Regions from separate parts of the Streptomyces sp. MCA2 genome, predicted to be linked through region 3. Evidence: riboswitches for the same ligand, from Rfam matches in the RefSeq annotation. Region 3 holds a riboswitch; each other region holds the start of a gene.
What was found. Region 3 has a riboswitch for cobalamin ahead of metE (5-methyltetrahydropteroyltriglutamate--homocysteine S-methyltransferase). Riboswitches for the same ligand answer to the same signal wherever they lie in the genome.
Positions count from the first base shown of each region.

Region 1: another riboswitch for cobalamin. It lies ahead of M8I34_RS31145 (cobalamin biosynthesis protein); the one in region 3 lies ahead of metE (5-methyltetrahydropteroyltriglutamate--homocysteine S-methyltransferase).
Region 2: another riboswitch for cobalamin. It lies ahead of M8I34_RS18270 (HoxN/HupN/NixA family nickel/cobalt transporter); the one in region 3 lies ahead of metE (5-methyltetrahydropteroyltriglutamate--homocysteine S-methyltransferase).
Region 4: another riboswitch for cobalamin. It lies ahead of M8I34_RS02445 (CoA-acylating methylmalonate-semialdehyde dehydrogenase); the one in region 3 lies ahead of metE (5-methyltetrahydropteroyltriglutamate--homocysteine S-methyltransferase).

Region 1 covers NZ_JAMJFM010000048.1:7,859-12,222, forward strand. Annotated here, with positions in the region: gene M8I34_RS31135 (caspase family protein) at 1-1,802, opposite strand, end outside; gene M8I34_RS31140 (hypothetical protein) at 1,808-2,251, opposite strand; cobalamin riboswitch at 2,454-2,607, shown strand; gene M8I34_RS31145 (cobalamin biosynthesis protein) at 2,737-3,804, shown strand; gene M8I34_RS31150 (cobyric acid synthase) at 3,815-4,364, shown strand, end outside.
Region 2 covers NZ_JAMJFM010000019.1:125,173-129,536, forward strand. Annotated here, with positions in the region: gene M8I34_RS18260 (DoxX family protein) at 1-346, shown strand, start outside; gene M8I34_RS18265 (VOC family protein) at 506-1,006, shown strand; gene M8I34_RS18270 (HoxN/HupN/NixA family nickel/cobalt transporter) at 1,093-2,274, opposite strand; cobalamin riboswitch at 2,305-2,553, opposite strand; gene M8I34_RS18275 (alpha/beta fold hydrolase) at 2,624-3,472, opposite strand; gene M8I34_RS18280 (MarR family winged helix-turn-helix transcriptional regulator) at 3,469-4,152, opposite strand; gene M8I34_RS18285 (hypothetical protein) at 4,271-4,364, shown strand, end outside.
Region 3 covers NZ_JAMJFM010000020.1:104,624-108,987, forward strand. Annotated here, with positions in the region: gene M8I34_RS18825 (Ig-like domain-containing protein) at 1-449, shown strand, start outside; gene M8I34_RS18830 (hypothetical protein) at 465-914, opposite strand; gene M8I34_RS18835 (aldo/keto reductase) at 1,226-2,284, opposite strand; cobalamin riboswitch at 2,448-2,635, shown strand; partial or broken gene metE (5-methyltetrahydropteroyltriglutamate--homocysteine S-methyltransferase) at 2,809-4,364, shown strand, end outside.
Region 4 covers NZ_JAMJFM010000002.1:139,768-144,131, forward strand. Annotated here, with positions in the region: gene M8I34_RS02440 (acyl-CoA dehydrogenase family protein) at 1-135, opposite strand, end outside; gene M8I34_RS02445 (CoA-acylating methylmalonate-semialdehyde dehydrogenase) at 141-1,640, opposite strand; cobalamin riboswitch at 1,852-2,038, opposite strand; gene M8I34_RS41195 (hypothetical protein) at 2,234-2,356, shown strand; gene M8I34_RS02450 (oxidoreductase) at 2,617-3,411, shown strand; gene M8I34_RS02455 (DM13 domain-containing protein) at 3,658-4,188, opposite strand.

The DNA of each region.
Region 1 (4,364 bases), on a different contig from region 3:
CGCGGGGTGGCGTCCGTGGCGCCCTGCCAGTCGACGCGGACCAGGGGGTGGTCGAGCGCGGGGACGTTCGCGGGGTAGTAGGCGACGTAGCGGGCGCGCAGCGGGAGCGGGGCGTCCAGGGCCGGGCAACTGCCGGTGGCGCGGCCCAGGTTGTAGTCGGCGAGGGACTTCTCCGACACCAGGGGCGCGGACCTGGTCCGGTCGACGGAACCGGCGGCGTCGGTGTCGGGCCGCAGCGAACACAGCAGTTCGGTGCTGCCCGCGTACTGGCTGCCCGGGGCGGCGAGCCGCTCCTCGGCGTGCCGGGCGAGGGTGAGGTCGGGCGCGCCCGTTGCGGTGCCCGAGCCGTCGTGGGCGAGGTAGAGGCCGAGGGTGTGCAGCAGACCGGTGCCGGACAGCACGGGGCTCGGCCGCAGGAGCTTGAGGTCGTGGTGGGTGCTGTCGGTTCCGGCGAGCAGCTCCTGCCAGGAGGCGCCGGCCGGTTCGACGTCGTCCAGCCGCCGGCGCGCCGGGATGCCGACGACCAGGGGGGTGTAGGCGACCGGGGCGGCGTAGTGCAGGGTCGCGGGGGAGCCCGTGGCGGGCATGCCGCGGCGGGCCTCGTAGTAGTCGGCGGTGGATTCCGGGATCCAGATGTCGGGCTGCGGTCCCGGCCGGTGGAGGGGGTCGATGCCCTGGTCGCCCGGCCGCTCCTTGCCGGTGCCGTGTGCCTCGCCCTGCCAGCGGTCGGCGGCCGCGAAGCCCTGGTCGACCTGGTCCTTGGCGGCGGAGTACACGGTGATCTGGGCGCGCCGGCAGCCGTCGGGGAGGTCGCCCTCGCCGCTGAGGGGCCGGGTGTTGGCCTGGGACATCTCGTAGTCGAAGGCCGCCTGGCGCAGCGCGGGTTCGGCCTCGGGGGCGGTGAGCAGCCGCAGTTCGAGGGCGGGCGGGCAGGGCGCCGCGCCGTCCGCGAGCTGGAGCAGCACGACGCCCGTGGTGGCCGGGACGAAGATGATCGCCAGGATCAGCAGGAGTCTGGGCCAGTGCCGGAAGTACGACTTCAGCCAGCGGCGTAAGCGGATCCGCAGCGGGGTCGGCGGGCGGTCCTCGGGAGTGGCGAAGGACAGGATGACGTCGTCGACGGTGTTCTGCTTCGCCGAGCGCGGCTCCCAGACATCGCCCATCGGCGTCCGTTCACCGGCCAGTTGCTCGCGCAGTGCCCGGACGAGGTCCTCGAAGGTGACGAACCGCTTGCCGGGGATGCCCCGTTCCAGGGTCTGCACCAGGGCGCGGGTGAAGACGCTGCCCCCGGTGGGCTCCTCGCCGCTGAAGATACGGCGGTTGGGCTGCGCGGCCATCAGCAGCGAGGTGGGGTTGCGGCAGGAGTGGAAGGCCTCGCTCGCGTTGCCGGCGTAACAGCACTCCAGGACGATCACGATCCGGTCGGCCCGCGCGTTGTCCAGATAGGACAGCACGGTGTCCTGCCAGGAGACGGTCTTGTGACGCCGTTCCGAGGCGCCGACCATCAGTTGCAGATTGCCGCCGTCGCGGCCCACCCGGCCGTGGCCGGAGAAGTACACCAGCAGCAGCCCGCGCGCCTCCTGGACGACGGTGTCCAGCGCCTGTTCCACCTCCCAGGGCTCCTGAGGCCGGCAGGTGACGACCTCGCCCTTGGTGAACAGATCGGTGCCGGGGGCGAGCAGGGCCCGCTCCAGTTCCCGGGCGTTGTCCTTCACCGCGGGGAGCGGGCGCAGCGTGCGGTAGTCGTCGACACAGATCAGCAGCGCCCGGTTGACCTTGCCCCGTGCGTCGTATTCGGACATCCGGCTCAGTCCCCGGCGGTGCGGCCGCTCCCGTCTGCCGGGCTGCCGGGATCGGGGTGTTCGGGGGCCACGGCGCCCGGGCCCGCGTCGCCGAGCGCGCGCAGGTCCCCGTCGCCGCTCCCGACCGCGACGGTGGGCCGCTCGCCGGTGTCGCGTTCCTCCCGGCGCCGTCGCAGCCACTCCTGAAGGGCGATGGTGAGACTTTTGGTCATCTCGGCGGCGACGGCGCCGACGATGACCAGGATCAGGTCGTCGACGCCGACGGCCATGTCACCGGGGCCGTCGTCGCTCTCGTCCTGCGGCCGCGGGCGCAGCAGCCAGTCGTGGCGGCTCCGGTCCAGCCACGGTTCGCGCTCCAGCCACGCCTTGAGGTCCTCGATGTCCTGGTCAGGATTGTTCGTGCCCGTGATCCTGATACGGATCTCGTGGCGGTCAGCGCTCTGCGGCATCCCCCGGCCCCCTTCCGGCGGCCCCGTCGCCGCCGTGCACCAGATAGTGACGTGAGATCAGGGGCGGGGGCAACCGTCTGTGACGTGGCTGCCACGCTGTGGCGTGCGCCACAGCCCGTGCCACAGGACAGCGTCGCAGGTCAAGGGTGAGTTGACGGGCATTCGCGGGGCGTGGTGGACTGCCGGAGCCATTCGGCGACAGATGAGGAAGTCCGGTGAGAATCCGGCGCGGTCCCGCCACTGTCACCGGGGAGCGTTCCTCCAACGAAGGCCACGGTCCGCCTCGCGTACGTCCGATGACGTACACCGGGACTGGAAGGCCGGAGGACTCGCCGATCCGGGGAGCCAGGAGACTCTTGTCGCCGTCACGTCGAGCCAGGGCGCGGACCCTGAGTGAGGACATACCGCCATGCCCGGCCGCCCTGCCAGATCTCCACTGCCCGCTGCCGCAGGGGCCCTTCGAGGCATGACGGACGTCTGATCCGATGCGCGGCGAACACGCGGGATATGTGTGTGGCGCGGCCCTCGGCTTTCTCGCCGACCTGATCGCGGCGGACCCCCGGCGCGGCCATCCGGTGGCCGCCTTCGGCCGGGCCGCGGGCGCCGTCGAGCGCCGGCTGTGGCGCGATCACCGCGGATACGGGGCGGCGCATGCCGTGGTGTGTGCGGGCGGTGCCGCCGCCGGCGCCGCGCTGCTCCAGCGTGCCGTGCAGGGCGCTGCCGTTTCCCCGTCCCCCCTCCGCAACGGCGCCCGGGTCGCACTGACCGCGGCGACGGTCTGGGCCGTGCTGGGCGGCACCTCGCTCGGCCGGGAGGCGCGGGCCGTCGGCGGGGCGCTGACGGCGGGTGATCTGGACGTGGCACGGGAGCGGCTGCCGCATCTGTGCGGGCGCGATCCGCAGGCGCTGGACGGGCCGCAGATGGCCCGCGCGGTGGTGGAGTCGGTCGCCGAGAACACCTCCGACGCGGTGGTGGGCGCCCTCGTCTGGGGCGCGCTGGGCGGGGTGCCCGGCCTGGTGGCGTTCCGGGCGGTGAACACCCTGGACGCGATGGTGGGGCACAAGTCGCCGCGCCACCTCCGCTTCGGCTGGGCCTCGGCCCGGCTCGACGATCTCGCCGGCTGGCCCGGCTCCCGGCTGACCGCCGCACTGACCGTGCTCGCGGGCCCCGACCGGCGCGGTGCGCTGCGGGCCTGGCGGGCGGACGGCGGCGCGCACCCGAGCCCCAACGCGGGCCCGGTGGAGGCGTCGTTCGCGGGCGCGCTGGGCGTACGGCTGGGCGGCACGCTGGCGTACGGCGGGCGGGTGGAACACCGTCCGGTGCTCAACGAGGGGGCGCCGCCGGTCGCGGTGGCCGACATCGAACGGGCGGTGCGGCTCTCGCGCCGGGTGAGCGCGCTGGCGCTGGTGACGACGGTGGCCGCGCGGCCGGCGTTCGGCGCCGTGCGGCGGGCCCTGCTGCGTACGGCCCGCCCGTCCGCAGGTGCAGTGACGCGCAGGGCCGCGGGTGCGGTGGCGCGTACGGTTCACGACAGCCGGGGTCCCGGCGCATGAGGAGGACCCGGTGAACGGGCGGTTCAAGGCATCCGGAGGGGCCGTCGGCGGTGGCCTGTTGGTGGCCGGTACGACGTCCGACGCCGGCAAGAGCGTGGTGACGGCGGGCATCTGCCGCTGGCTGGCCCGGCAGGGCGTCCGGGTAGCGCCGTTCAAGGCGCAGAACATGTCGCTGAACTCGTTCGTCACGCGCGAGGGCGCGGAGATCGGACGGGCCCAGGCGATGCAGGCCGCCGCGGCGCGGGTGGAGCCGACCGCGCTGATGAATCCCGTACTGCTCAAGCCCGGCAGCGACCGCAGCAGCCAGGTGGTGCTGCTGGGGAAGCCGGTGGGTGAGCTCAGCGCGCGGGGGTACTTCGGGGAGGCCGGGGGGTCGTCCGCCGGGAAGGCGCTGTATGCCGGGCGCCGGGAGGAGTTGCTCGGCACGGTCACCGACTGCCTCCAGGAGCTGCGGCGGACGTACGACGCGGTGATCTGCGAGGGCGCCGGCAGCCCCGCCGAGATCAATCTGCGGCGTACCGACATCGTGAACATGGGCCTGGCGCGGGCCGCCCGTATTC
Region 2 (4,364 bases), on a different contig from region 3:
CTATCCGGCGGGCAAGACGATGGCCGTCGTCGCCGGGCTGAGCGAGACGCTCGGCGGGCTGGGGCTCGTGGCCGGGCTGCTCACGCCGCTCGCCGCGGCAGCGGTCGTCGGCACGATGATCAATGCCCTCGCCGTGAAGTGGGGCGGGGGCTTCTTCGCGCCCAAGGGCGTGGAGTACGAGCTGCTGCTGACCGCCGGTGCGGCGGCGCTGGCGCTGACCGGGCCCGGCCGCTACGCCGTCGACCGCGTCCTGCCGGGCCTGCGCGCCCATCGGGCGGGCTACGGCGTGGCCGCGCTGGTGCTGGGCGGGGTGCTGGCAGGCGTGGTGCTTCTGGTCCGGAAGTGACCCGACCCCGGACCTCGGCCCTCGGCCCTCGGGCCGGAGACCCTCCGGATACCGGCCCGGGGATTCCGGGCAGGGACGGGACGGGCGGGGTAGAGCAGTGTGGGGAGGGCGCAGCGGCCCCTGGTCGTACCGCTGCGGCAGAAACGGAGAGCAGGCTTCATGTCCGTACGACGTCTTAACCACGCGGTGCTCTACGTCCGCGATGTGGCGCGGTCGGTCGCTTTCTACACCGACACCCTCGGGCTCGAGGTGGGGACCGAGATTCCGGGACGGGCCGCGTTCCTCCGCGCGCCCGGCTCGCTCAACGACCATGACCTGGCGCTGTTCGCGGTGGGACCGGACGCACCGGGGCCCGAGGCCGGTCGGGTCGGGCTCTACCACCTGGCCTGGGAGACCGGCACGCTCGGCGAACTCGTCGCGGCACATGCACGGCTCGTCGAGCGGGGCGCGCTGGTGGGGTCGAGTGATCACCTCGTCGCCAAGTCGCTGTACGCCAAGGACCCGGACGGCATCGAGTTCGAGGTGATGTGGCGGGTCCCGCGGGAGGACTGGCCGGGCCCGGACCAGCCGGACCGGCTGCTGCCCCTCGACCTGGCGGCGGCGCTGGAGCGCTGGGGGCCGGATCTGATGACGGGCGCGGCGGCCGGTTCGGCCACCTGACCGGGCAGCCGCGCCCGGGCGGCGGTACGGGCACGGGCGGTGATACGGGCGGCGGCTGCGTACGGGGCTGCTGGGGCTGAGGTGCCTCAGGCGCCCGGCGCGGCCTGCTCCACCTGCTCTGCCTGCTCCGCCTGCTCTGCCTGTTCCGTCGGCTCCGCCTGCGGCGTCGGCTTCGTTCGCGCCGCCCAGCGCTTCTCGACGCCGGCCAGTCGCCAGTACGCCAGCGCCGCGGCCCACACCACCACGAAGAGGCCGACGATGAGGAAGCCGACATTGTCGAGGTCGAGGCCGGAAATCCAGCCGGTGAGCGGGTCGTTGAGGGCGAGCTTGTCGTGCAGCACGGTCACCAGCTCGATCGTGCCGATGAAGAAGGCGACGGCGATCGACAGGCCGGTGATGGTGAGGTTGTAGTAGACCTTGCGCACCGGGTTGGAGAACGCCCACTGGTAGGCGAAGTTCATGAAGGTCCCGTCGAGGGTGTCGAACAGGCTCATCCCGGCGGCGAAGAGCAGCGGCAGACACAGCACCGCGTACCAGGGCAGGCCGGCCGCGGCGCCGCTGCCCGCCATCACCATCAGGGTCACCTCGGTCGCGGTGTCGAAGCCGAGCCCGAAGAGGAAGCCGAGCGGGAACATCTGGCCGGGACGGGTGATCGAGCGGGTGAACCGGCCCAGGAAGCGGTTCATGAAGCCGCGTGCGTCGAGGCGCTGTTCCAGCTCGGCCTCGTCGTAGTGGCCGTTGCGCATACCGCGGAAGACCCGCCAGATCCCGGCCAGCGCGATGAGGTTCAGGGCGGCGATGAGGTAGAGGAACGTACCCGAGATCGTCGTGCCGATCGTGCCCAGGATCTGGTGCGTACGGGATTCGTCGTTGAGCAGCGTGCCCGCGAGCTGGGCGCCGCCCGCCACCAGGGCCGCCATCGCGACGACGACACTGGAGTGCCCGAGGGCGAACCAGAAGCCGACCGACACCGGCCGCTTTCCGTCGGCCATCAGCTTGCGGGTGGTGTTGTCGATCGCGGCGATGTGGTCGGCGTCGAAGGCGTGCCGCATGCCGAGGGTGTAGGCGGTGATGCCGAGCCCGACACCGAAGACCTGGCTGCCCACGGCGTAGTGATGGGGGACCACGAGCAGGAAGAGCACGCCGAAGGCGACGACGTGCAGACCGGCTATGACGGCCATCAGGCCCGCGGTGCGGACGGTGTCCTGCCGGCGCCAGCGGAAAGCGGCGGAAGCAGGGGTGTTGCGGGTATCGGTGGACAGGGCCATCCGGCGGTCACGCTCCAGCACCTCGTGGATCAGTTCGTGAGATGCCGTGGCCGGTCTCCTGGCTTGGGGGTACCACCCTGCTCCTTGAGAGCTTGGGGGAGGGTGTACGCGTCCGCCCCCGCCTTCCCGGCCGCGGGCTGCGGTCAGTGGCGCCACCGGCGCGTCGTGCGCCGGTGGAAGGGGCGAAGACTCCCCGATCACAGTGGCGAGGGCCGCTCCGGACTGGGACCACACGGTCCGTCACCGGTCTTCCCGTACACCACGGCCCGGTCACTCTAACTGCCGCCCGGGAGGTGCGAGGTTCGCGGGGCCGGGCCCTGGGCGGTGGGCGATCGGTGGTCGCGGGGCGTCAGTACTCCAGGGCCGAGAGGAAGGCATGGAGTTCGTGGTCGAAGAGCGCGGTGTTCTCCAGATTGACCATGTGGGCCGCGCCCGGTATCCGGACTCTTCGGGCGCCGGGGACGGTCAGCGCTATCGCATGGGCGTTGGCGGAGATGTCGCTGCTGTCGAGGTCACCGTCGAACACGACCGTCGGCACCCGGATCTCGCCGAGGCGGTCGGCGGCGCCGACCTCAAGGGGCATACCGGCGCCCGCCCCGTCGGCATGCACCTCCACATTGGCCTCCGCCGAGGCGCGCATCCGCTCACGGAATCCCGGGTGCACCGCGGACGGTTCGCGATGCGGTCCGTCCACCCACATCCGCAGGAAGTGCTCGACATAGCGTTCCGCGCCGTCGGGGGCGCCGATCGCCGCCACCTGCGCCTTGATGTGCTCCAGGAGGAAGGGGTCGGTGAAGGCGCGGCCGCTGATCCCGGGGGAGGCGAGCGCGAGGGCCGTCACCCGGTCCGGGTGGGCTATGGCGGTGTCGAGCGCGACCCGCGCACCATGGGAGAGGCCGACGAGGACGGCGTCGGGGACATCGAGCGCGTCGAGCAGGGCGCACAGGTCGTCGTGGTTGGCGTAGTCGCCGGCCACGGTGGAGGACAGTCCATGGCCGCGGAAGTCGTAACGGATCGCGCGCAGGCCGGAGTTCACCAGCCAGGCGAACTGCTCGTCCCACATGTGCTGGTCGAGCATGCCGCCGTGGAGCAGCACCACCGCGGGGCCCGAGCCGGCCGTCTCGTAGAACAGCTCGCCGTCGTCGACCGGCACGATGCCGTTGTCGATCTCGGACCAGGCGGTGATTCCTCGGGTCATCTTGCGGGCCGTCCTTTGTGTACCTGATGCGGTGAAGCGGGCGTGATGCCATTGTCATCGCTATTGCCGTCACTGCCGCAACTGCCCTGACTGTCGCTTTCCTCCGGCGCACTGCGCGGGCCGTTCGCCAGATGCCGGAATTCCTCGCCGAGCCGGTCCAGTACATGCAGTGCGGTACGGACGTCCCCGGCGGGCAGATCGGCCAGCCGCCGGCGCAGCTCCGACGCCTCGAACGCCTGGATGCCGCCTATCGCCGCCGTGCCTTCGGCGGTGAGCCGGATCAGGGAGGAGCGGCGGTGTGCGGGGTTCGGGGCCGTCACGACCAGACCCAGCTCCGCGGCGTGGTTCACCCAGCGCTGCACCGGCTGCCGGTCGAGCCCCATGGCGCGCGCCAACTGCGGCACGGTCTGCGGGCCTTCGCTGCGCAGCGCGTCCAGCAGGGCGTGTTCGCCGGCCGTCATGCCCGTGCCCGCCAGCTCGTGCTCCACCGCGCGGACGACCGTGCGGTGCAGTGGCCACAGGCGTCGGATGACGCCGTACAGCAGGTCTTCGGCGGGCGTCGGATCCCCGCCGCCGGCACGCTCGGTATGGCTCGCGACGACACTCACGGCGTCCCCTTCGACATCCTCTTCGGCAACCTCGTCGACGCTCCCTTGCACATCCCCCTCAATGACACTCATGATGTCATGATGACATCGGCGATGTCGTTTGGGAAGAGGGTTGCCGCGGAAAGGAGTTGATGAGGCGGTGGGCATGACGGAGCCCGCTCGGACGGTGGACGAGAAAGGTGGACGGCCCATGAAGGTCGGTCTGTTGCGTGCGGTCGGGGTGGCCACGGCCGTGTACGGAGTGGCGGTGGCGGTGGCGCCCGATCTGCTGGCGCGGCCCTCGG
Region 3 (4,364 bases):
TCGATGTGCCCTCGCACACGCTGACGATGTACGAGAACGGCAAGAGCGTCGGCAGCATCACCGGCTCCGCGGGCTCCCCGCAGGACCCGACCCGCGGCGGGGTGCACACCGTACGCAGCAAGAACGCGGCCGAGACGATGGATTCCGCCACCATCGGCCACGGCGACGAGTGGAGCCTGCCCTCCAAGTGGGTCACCCACCTCACCGCGTCCGGGACCTTCCTGCACTCCGCCCCGTGGAACAAGTCGATCGGTGTGGAGAACAACAGCCACGGCTGCTTCGGCATGACGACCTCGGACGCCAAGAGGATCTACGACTTCCTGCCGATCGGCTCCACGGTCGAGGTGAAGGGCACCGCCAACACCAACAAGACCGACGTCGGCAACGGCCTGGAGGTCTGGCAGGAGAGCTGGGAGCAGTGGCAGCAGCGCAGCGCGCTGACGCACTGACCCTGCGCGGGACGCTCATCTGCGGTGCCTGCCGAGGACGCGGGGGCGGGTGAGCAGCAGGAAGACGGTGGCCAGGGCGGCGACGGCCTGGGCCAGGGCGGCGAGCTTCTTCTCGCCGCTCCAGCCCGGTTCGTACATGTCCGGCAACGGCCCCGGCGCGCCGAGATCCACGTAGGTGTAGAGGAGCAGCAGCGCGAGCCCGCCCGTCGCGACGAGCCAGGCGAAGGTGTCGGCCGCCGGGCGGCGCCAGGTCAGCACGAGCAGGGCGGCGAGCACGGCCAGTGCGGCGTCGACGCGGAACAGCAGGCCCTGGCCGAGGGTTGCCGTGACCTCGTCGTACCGGCCGGCGAGCCGGGCGTGGACGTAGGCGTCCACGGCCAGCCCGGCCGCCGCCAGCAGCCGCGCGACACCGCGGGCGACCCGGCGGGGCCGCCCGCGCTCCGGTACGGAGTTGTCCAGTGCCACGGCTTCTCCCGGCCTCACGGTGAGCGACGGCAGCCGGGCCGGCGGACGGTGGGCGAGGCCTTCATGTACGGGTGGACGCCGCGGGGTCCGCGGCGGACAAGGCGGCGGTGGCCGCGGCGACAGCCGTCCTGGCGATCTTCCTCATCGGGCGTCCGTCTCCTTCGGTCCGGCCGGTCCGGCCCGCGCGGGCCACACCCACCTCACTAGACCGCAGACGCCGCCGCCCGGCCATCCGGGCGGCGGCGTTCGGCGTACCGGGCAGCCGGCCGCCGGGGCGGCGACGTGGCACCGTACGCGGCGATACGTACGGGTCAGCAGATCTCGCTCGTCGTACGGCGGTACGTGGAGCGCCGGTCATCGATCTCGGACCAGCGGTCGCCGTAGACGTTCTCGGTGATGCCCGGCTCCCGCAGGAAGTCGTGCGGGAAGCCCAGCGGCACCGCGCTGCACCGGTCGAGCCGCGCCAGCGCGTCGGCGTCCAGCGTGACATCGACGGCGGCCAGGTTGTCGAGGAGCTGGCTCTCCTTGGTGGCGGCGACGATCGGGATGATGTTGCCGGGCCGGCTGCGCAGCCACGCCAGCGCCACCTGCGCCGGGCTCCAGCCGCCCTGCTCGGCGATCTCCAGCACCGCGGTGACGGTCTCCTCGGCGTGGTCGTCGAGCCGGCCGTCCTCGCCGACGACATCCAGCCGGCCCGTCTCACCACGGCGGTACTTGCCGGTGAGCCGGCCCGCCGCGAGCGGCGCCCAGGCCAGCACGGCCAGGTCGAAGGCGCGGGCCTGGGGCAGCAGTTCGCGCTCCGGGGTCCGCTCCAGCAGGTTGTAGCGCAGCTGCGAGCCCGCGAACGCGGTCCAGCCGCGCAGCTCGGCGAGGGTGTTGGCCTGCGCGATCTCCCAGGCCGGCCAGTCCGAGACGCCGACGTAGAGCACCTTCCCGGACCGGACCACGTCGTCCAGCGCCCGCATCACCTCCTCCACGGGCGTGAAGTTGTCCCGTGCGTGCACCCACAGCACATCGAGGTGGTCGGTGCGCAGCCGGTCCAGGCTCGTCTCCACCGACCGGACGAGGTTCTTGCGGTGGCTGCCCGCCGCGTTCACCTCGCCCTTGCGGGTCGCGCAGGTGTACTTGGTCCCCAGGACGAAGCTGTCCCGGCGGCCTTCGAGCAGCTCCCCCAGGATCCGCTCCGAGGCGCCTTCGGTGTAGTTGTTGGCGGTGTCGATGAAGTTGCCGCCCGCGTCCGCATACGCGTCCAGGATCCGGCCGCTGGTGTCCTTGTCCGCGCCCCAGCCCCAGTCCTCGCCGATGGTCATGGTGCCCAGGCTCAGCTCGCTCACCCGCAGACCGGTCCTGCCGAACAGTGTGTAGCGCACGTGGTTCCCTTCGATCGGGGCAGCTCTCCTGTGGTGCGCTCACGCTAGGAGCTGGAGCGCGCTCCAGCGCAAGACGCGGCCCGGCGGCGGCGTCCGGTTCCGGCCGCGGCCGGGGCACGGGCCGGGAGGGGCGTTGACGGCATGCCCTAGGGTGGCCGCAGCAACTGGTTCGCCCTGCCCGCCAGGCAGGCGCGTCGCAAGAGGGAACCCGGTGGAAATCCGGGACTGCCCCGCAGCGGTGAGTGGGAACGACCGCCGTCATACGCACTGGGCCCGGCCGGGTCTGGGAAGCGACGGCCAGTAGATGTCCGCCTTCGGCGGACGTGCCCGCGAGTCCGAAGACCTGCCAGTGCCCCCGCGCGACCGGTGCGCGGGGAGATCTCGGTGACCTCGAGGGCGGGTCGGCGGACATCAGACGGGCATCACACGGCGGCAATGCGCCGGGGTCCGTCCGGTTTGCCGTCCCTTCGCGTCCTCGACCCGTCCCCGGGGTCCATGGAGACACACTCGCGAAGGAGAGTTCCGTGACCAGCACGTCCGCAGCCGCGGCAGCACACGCCACCGTGCACGGCTATCCCCGTCAGGGGCAGCACCGTGAACTGAAGAAGGCCATCGAGGACTACTGGAAGGGCCGCGTCGGCGCCGACGCCCTCCGCGGCACCGCCGCCGAGCTGCGCCGCGGCAATTGGCAGCAGCTCGCCGAGGCCGGTGTCCACGAGGTGCCGACCGGCGACTTCTCGTACTACGACCACGTCCTGGACACCAGCGTGATGCTCGGCGCGATCCCCGCCCGGCACCGCGCCGCGGTGGCCGCCGACCCTCTGGACGGCTACTTCGCGATGGCCCGCGGCACGCAGGACGTGGCGCCGCTGGAGATGACCAAGTGGTTCGACACCAACTACCACTACCTGGTACCGGAGTTGGGTCCGGACACGGTCTTCGCCGCGGACTCCGCCAAGCAGGTCGCCGAGCTGACGGAGGCACTCGGTCTCGGCCTCAGCGCCCGCCCGGTCCTCGTCGGGCCGGTGACCTATCTTCTGCTGGCCAAGCCCGCGCCCGGTGTCGCGGCCGGTTTTGACCCGTTGACGCTGCTCGACCGGCTGCTGCCCGTCTACGCCGAGGTGCTCGCCGATCTGCGGGCGGCCGGCGCCGACTGGGTGCAGCTGGACGAACCGGCGCTGGTGCAGGACCGCTCCCCCGCCGTGCTGGACGCCGCGGCCCGCGCCTACCGCGATCTCGGCACGCTCGGCGACCGCCCGCGGCTGCTGGTCGCCTCGTACTTCGACCGGCTGGGCGAGGCGCTGCCCGTGCTGGCCAAGGCGCCCGTCGACGGACTGGCGCTGGACTTCACCGGTGCCGCGGCCGGCAACCTCGGTGATCTGGCGGCGGTCGGCGGGCTGCCCGGCAAGCGGCTGGTGGCCGGTGTCGTCAACGGCCGCAATGTGTGGATCAACGACTTCGAGAAGTCGCTGGCCACGCTGGGGACCCTCCTCGGCCTGGCCGACCGGGTCGATGTCTCGTCCTCGTGCTCGCTGCTGCATGTGCCGCTGGACGCCGCCGCCGAGCGGGACATCGACCCGCAGATCGCCCGCTGGCTGGCCTTCGCCCGGCAGAAGACCGCGGAGGTCGTGACGCTGGCGCGTGGCCTGGCCCAGGGCACCGGCTCCATCGCGGCCGAACTCGCCGCCAACCGCGCGGACTTGTCCTCCCGGGCGGGTTCGGCGCTCACCCATGACCCGGCGGTGCGCGCCCGTGCCGCGGCCGTCACCGACGCCGACGGCCGCCGTTCGCAGCCGTACGCCGAGCGCGCCGCCGCCCAGCGCGCGCACCTGGGGCTGCCGCTGCTGCCGACCACCACCATCGGCTCGTTCCCGCAGACCGCCGAACTGCGCACCGCCCGCGCCGATCTGCGGGCCGGGCGGATCGACACCGCGGGGTACGAGGAGCGCATCAAGACCGAGATCCGCGACGTCCTCGGCTTCCAGGAAAAGGCCGGCATCGACGTCCTGGTGCACGGCGAGCCCGAGCGCAACGACATGGTCCAGTACTTCGCCGAGCAGCTCACCGGCTACCTGGCCAC
Region 4 (4,364 bases), on a different contig from region 3:
GGCCTTGCGCAGGACATCGACGGGGAAGTGCTTGTCGCGGTCCCAGGCGACGGCGTGCGGCGTGAGGTGTTCCTCGGTGAAGTCGAGGGTGACCTCGGCCAGGGCGAGCTGGTCCTTGGTGAGAGTACTGTTCATCGGGCTCATCCCATCGTCGGGATGGTGAAGCTCGCGCCCTCCTTGACCCCGGAGGGCCAGCGCGAGGTGACGGTCTTGGTGCGGGTGTAGAAGCGGATCGCGTCCGGTCCGTGCTGGTTCAGGTCGCCGAAGCCGGACCGCTTCCAGCCGCCGAAGGTGTGGTAGGCGACAGGGACCGGAATCGGTACGTTGACGCCGACCATGCCGGTGTTGACGCGGCGGGTGAAGTCACGGGCCGTGTCCCCGTCCCGCGTGAAGATCGCCACCCCGTTGCCGTACGGATGCTCGCTGGGCAGCCGCAGTGCCTCCTCGTAGTCGGCGGCGCGCACCACACAGAGGACCGGGCCGAAGATCTCCTCCCGGTAGATCCGCATCGCGGGGGCGACCCGGTCGAAGAGCGAGGCACCCGCGAAGAACCCGTTCTCATACCCGGGGAGTGTGAAGTCGCGCCCGTCTACGACGAGTTCGGCTCCTTCGGTGACGCCGATGTCGACGTAGCGGCGTACCCGGTCGAGGGCGTCCCGGCTCACCAGCGGACCGAAATCGGCGTCCGGGTCATCGGAGGCACCGATCCGCAGCATGGCGATACGATCCTTGAGGCGGGCGACCAGGCGATCGGCGGTGTCCTCCCCCACGGGAACGGCAACGGAGATCGCCATGCAGCGTTCGCCGGCCGATCCGTACCCGGCGCCGATCAGGGCGTCGACGGTCTGGTCGAGATCGGCGTCCGGCATCACGATCATGTGGTTCTTGGCGCCCCCGAAGCACTGGGCGCGCTTGCCGTGCGCGGCGGCGGTGGCGTAGATGTCGGCGGCGATCGGGGTGGAGCCCACAAAGCCGACGGCTTGCACGCGGGGATCCGCAAGGAGCGTGTCGACCGCCTCCTTACCGCCGTTGACCACATTCAGCACACCGGGCGGCAGACCGGCCTCCAGGAAGAGTTCCGCGAGCCGCAGCGGTACGGACGGATCGCGCTCCGACGGCTTGAGGATGAAGGCGTTGCCGCAGGCGATGGCCGGCGCCGCCTTCCACAGCGGGATCATCGCGGGGAAGTTGAACGGGGTGATGCCGGCCGTGACACCGAGCGGACGGCGCAGCGAATGGACGTCTATACCGCCGCCCGCGTTGTCGGTGAATTCCCCCTTGAGCAGATGGGGGATCCCGGCGGCGAACTCGACGACCTCCAGGCCGCGCTGAAGGTCACCGTGCGCGTCGGCGACGGTCTTGCCGTGCTCGGCGGAGAGCAGCCGGGCCAGCGACTCCCGCTCCCCGTCGACGAGTTGGAGGAACTTCAGCAGGACCCGGGCGCGGCGTTGCGGATTCCACTCGCCCCACTCCTGCTGTGCCGACTCGGCGTCGGCGATTGCCCGCTCGGTGTCGGCCCGCCCGGCCAGCGGGACACGGGCCTGGACCAGGCCGGTGTTGGGGTCGTACACGTCGGAGAAGAGCCCCGACGTTCCCGGTGCATGCTTGCCGCCGATGAAATGTGTCAGTTCACGGACCATGAGAGCCTGCTCTCGTCAGGTGCGATCCGGGGATGGCACGGCAGGCCGCAGACCACACCCGGTGGGGTGCGCGTACGGGCAGGCCGTGGGACGCGAAGGCCGAAGAGCCGTCGCGGAACTAGGGGTTGGCGTGCGCCACCGCTTGCTCCGCCGGATCACCTGGGTCGTGGGTACGGACCGGTGCCATGCGTGTCTGCTCCATCCTCGTGGACAACACGGAACACCCCGCGGCCGGTATCCTGACTCCCGGATCAGCGCGCGCCCTCCGGCCTTCCCGACGGACTTCTCCGTCAGTGGCCTGTCCTGCTCGAAGAGCACACTTCCCGGTCACAGTGGCGGGACCGCGCCGGATTCACGCCGGCTTCCCTGCACCGCGGGCCTTGCCCACGAACATATAGTTGGACGTCCTAGTAAGTCCACCCCGCCCCGCCGCACCAGGGGACCCAGGCCGTTTCTTTCGGGTCGTCGTGCGGTCCAGATGTGGATGGTTGCGAGGTGGGGTGCTGCTTGGTGGAGGGTGGCGGTCTTGTCGAAGGCCGGCAGGCGGCCTCCGGCACGGCCCCGTCGTCTGCGGTTCGCGAACCGGTCTCCCGGTGGAGGCCCAGGGCACGACTACCTTCGGCACCAACCACCTCGACGGCGCACGCACCTCGGAACGCCTGATCGCCGATGAACTGGCCCACCAGTGGTTCGGCAACAGCCGACCCGGGCATTAGCTGATGTTCGACGACCGGCTCTACGAGAACACCCCCAGCCGGTGCTGCGTCAGGAGGTGTCCGGCGACCCCGCCGTCACGACCCGACCGCCGACGGAACCGTGAGGTCCCAAGGCCCCCGAAGGGTGCTGGTGGGCGGGAATCCTCAGCGCAGGCCGCGTGGCGACGGGGCTGCTCCGAAACGAGAGCGGACACTCACCCAGTACGACCGATTCAGACGCATTTATTCATGCTGGAAGCGTGACGCAGGAGGAGATCCCGGTGGAGCTGAACCTGACGGACAAGGTCGCCGTTGTCACTGGAGGCAGCAAGGGCATCGGGCTGGCCGTCACCGAGGCACTCGGCCGTGAGGGCGCGCGCGTGGTGGTCGGCAGCCGTACGGAAACCACTGAGCTGGCAGCCCTGCGCGAGCGATACGACGTCACCTTCCACTCCGTGGATCTGGCCGACGCCAACGGTGCCGACACGCTGGCCCAGGAGGCAGCAGACCGACATGGCCGGATCGACGTGCTGGTCAACAACGTCGGCGCCACCAACCCACGCTCCAGCTTCCTCGACGTCGATGACGCAGCGTGGACGCACGCCCTCAACATGACATTCCTGAGCGCGGTGCGCGCCAGCCGTGCGTCGTTGCCACACTTGCTGGCCCACGGCGAGGGCGCGATCGTCAACATCAGCTCGGTCAACGCCCGCCTGCCGTTCCCCATGGTGGTGGACTATTCAGCGGCCAAGGCCGCCCTGAGCAACCTCACCAAAGCTCTGTCGGAGGAGTTCGCTCCCCGTGGCGTCCGCGTCAACGCCGTCGCTCCCGGCCCCGTACGCACCCCGTTCTGGACTGCCCCCGGCGCCTTCGCCGACACCGTCGCGGCCAGTGCGGGCGGCACGGCACAGGAGGCCCTGGACCAGGTCGTACCCCAGCAGATGGGCATCTCCACCGGACGCATCACCGAACCCCAGGAGGTGGCCGACCTCGTTGCCTTCCTGGCCTCCCCGCGTGCCGGCAACATCACCGGCGCCGAATTCGTCATCGACGGAGGCCAGATCAAGACCACCTGACAGGGGCTCGGGCGAAGGACGGTGGGCAGGTCCGTTGCCGCCGAGGAAGCCAAGACGGGCGCGATCGCCCACGCCACCGACCGAAGCGGCCGTTCGCCGACCGGGACTACAACTACGACACGTATCGCAGTCTGCTGTGGGAGCGGGTATCAAGCCGCCAATGGCTGCCACCGGCCGCCACCGAGGTGGCTTCGCAGACGTTGTGGCAGAGCCGCTACGCGTGTGCATATCCAGATGTTCAACGGGTCAGCCGGACACCGGGGCGAGATCGGCGGCGCCGAAGGAGACCGAGAACCGCTCGCACCAGATCACGACGCTGCGGAGCTTCGACAGGTCCGTGCCGGCCGGGACGGTGTAGTTCTGGCTTCCGAGGTTCCCCTTGAGCTTCCCCAGCGCGACTGCCCCGTCATCGAGCCCGGCCTTGGCCGCATCGGCGGCCCGGGCCGAAAGATAGACGCGTACATCCGGCCCCTCGGAGGTCTTGAGGTCCTCCAGCCGCAGCACTTGGCCGCCATCCGCCAGCCGGACCGTACGGGCGGTGCCACTGGTGTCGTGCTCGTGGGTGACGAAGCGGCCTTCGGCGAGGTCCTTCGGTCTCGTGCTCTTCATCGACGGTTCCCCGCCCTTCACTTCGGGGGCGGATGCCGTGGGCAACGCCTCGTTCACCGTGGTGTCGGTGAACGCCTTCCAAGGCTGGAAGAGATAAAGCCCGATTCCGGCGACGACCACCAGCACGAGAAGGAGGGGCACGACGGTACGGCGGGACACTCGGGACACCAGGGCCTCCTGAAGGGGACAGGGGGCCGACCGCTATCGGCGGGCCCCTCATGCGTACAGCAAACCCGCAGCCACCCCGTCGGGGCGTGGGGAAGGGCGCCTCGTAAGACACCGGTAACCAGTCAGGCCCGCAGTCCCGGCCGGGCTGCGGAGGGAGCGGCCCATGGTCAGGCCCT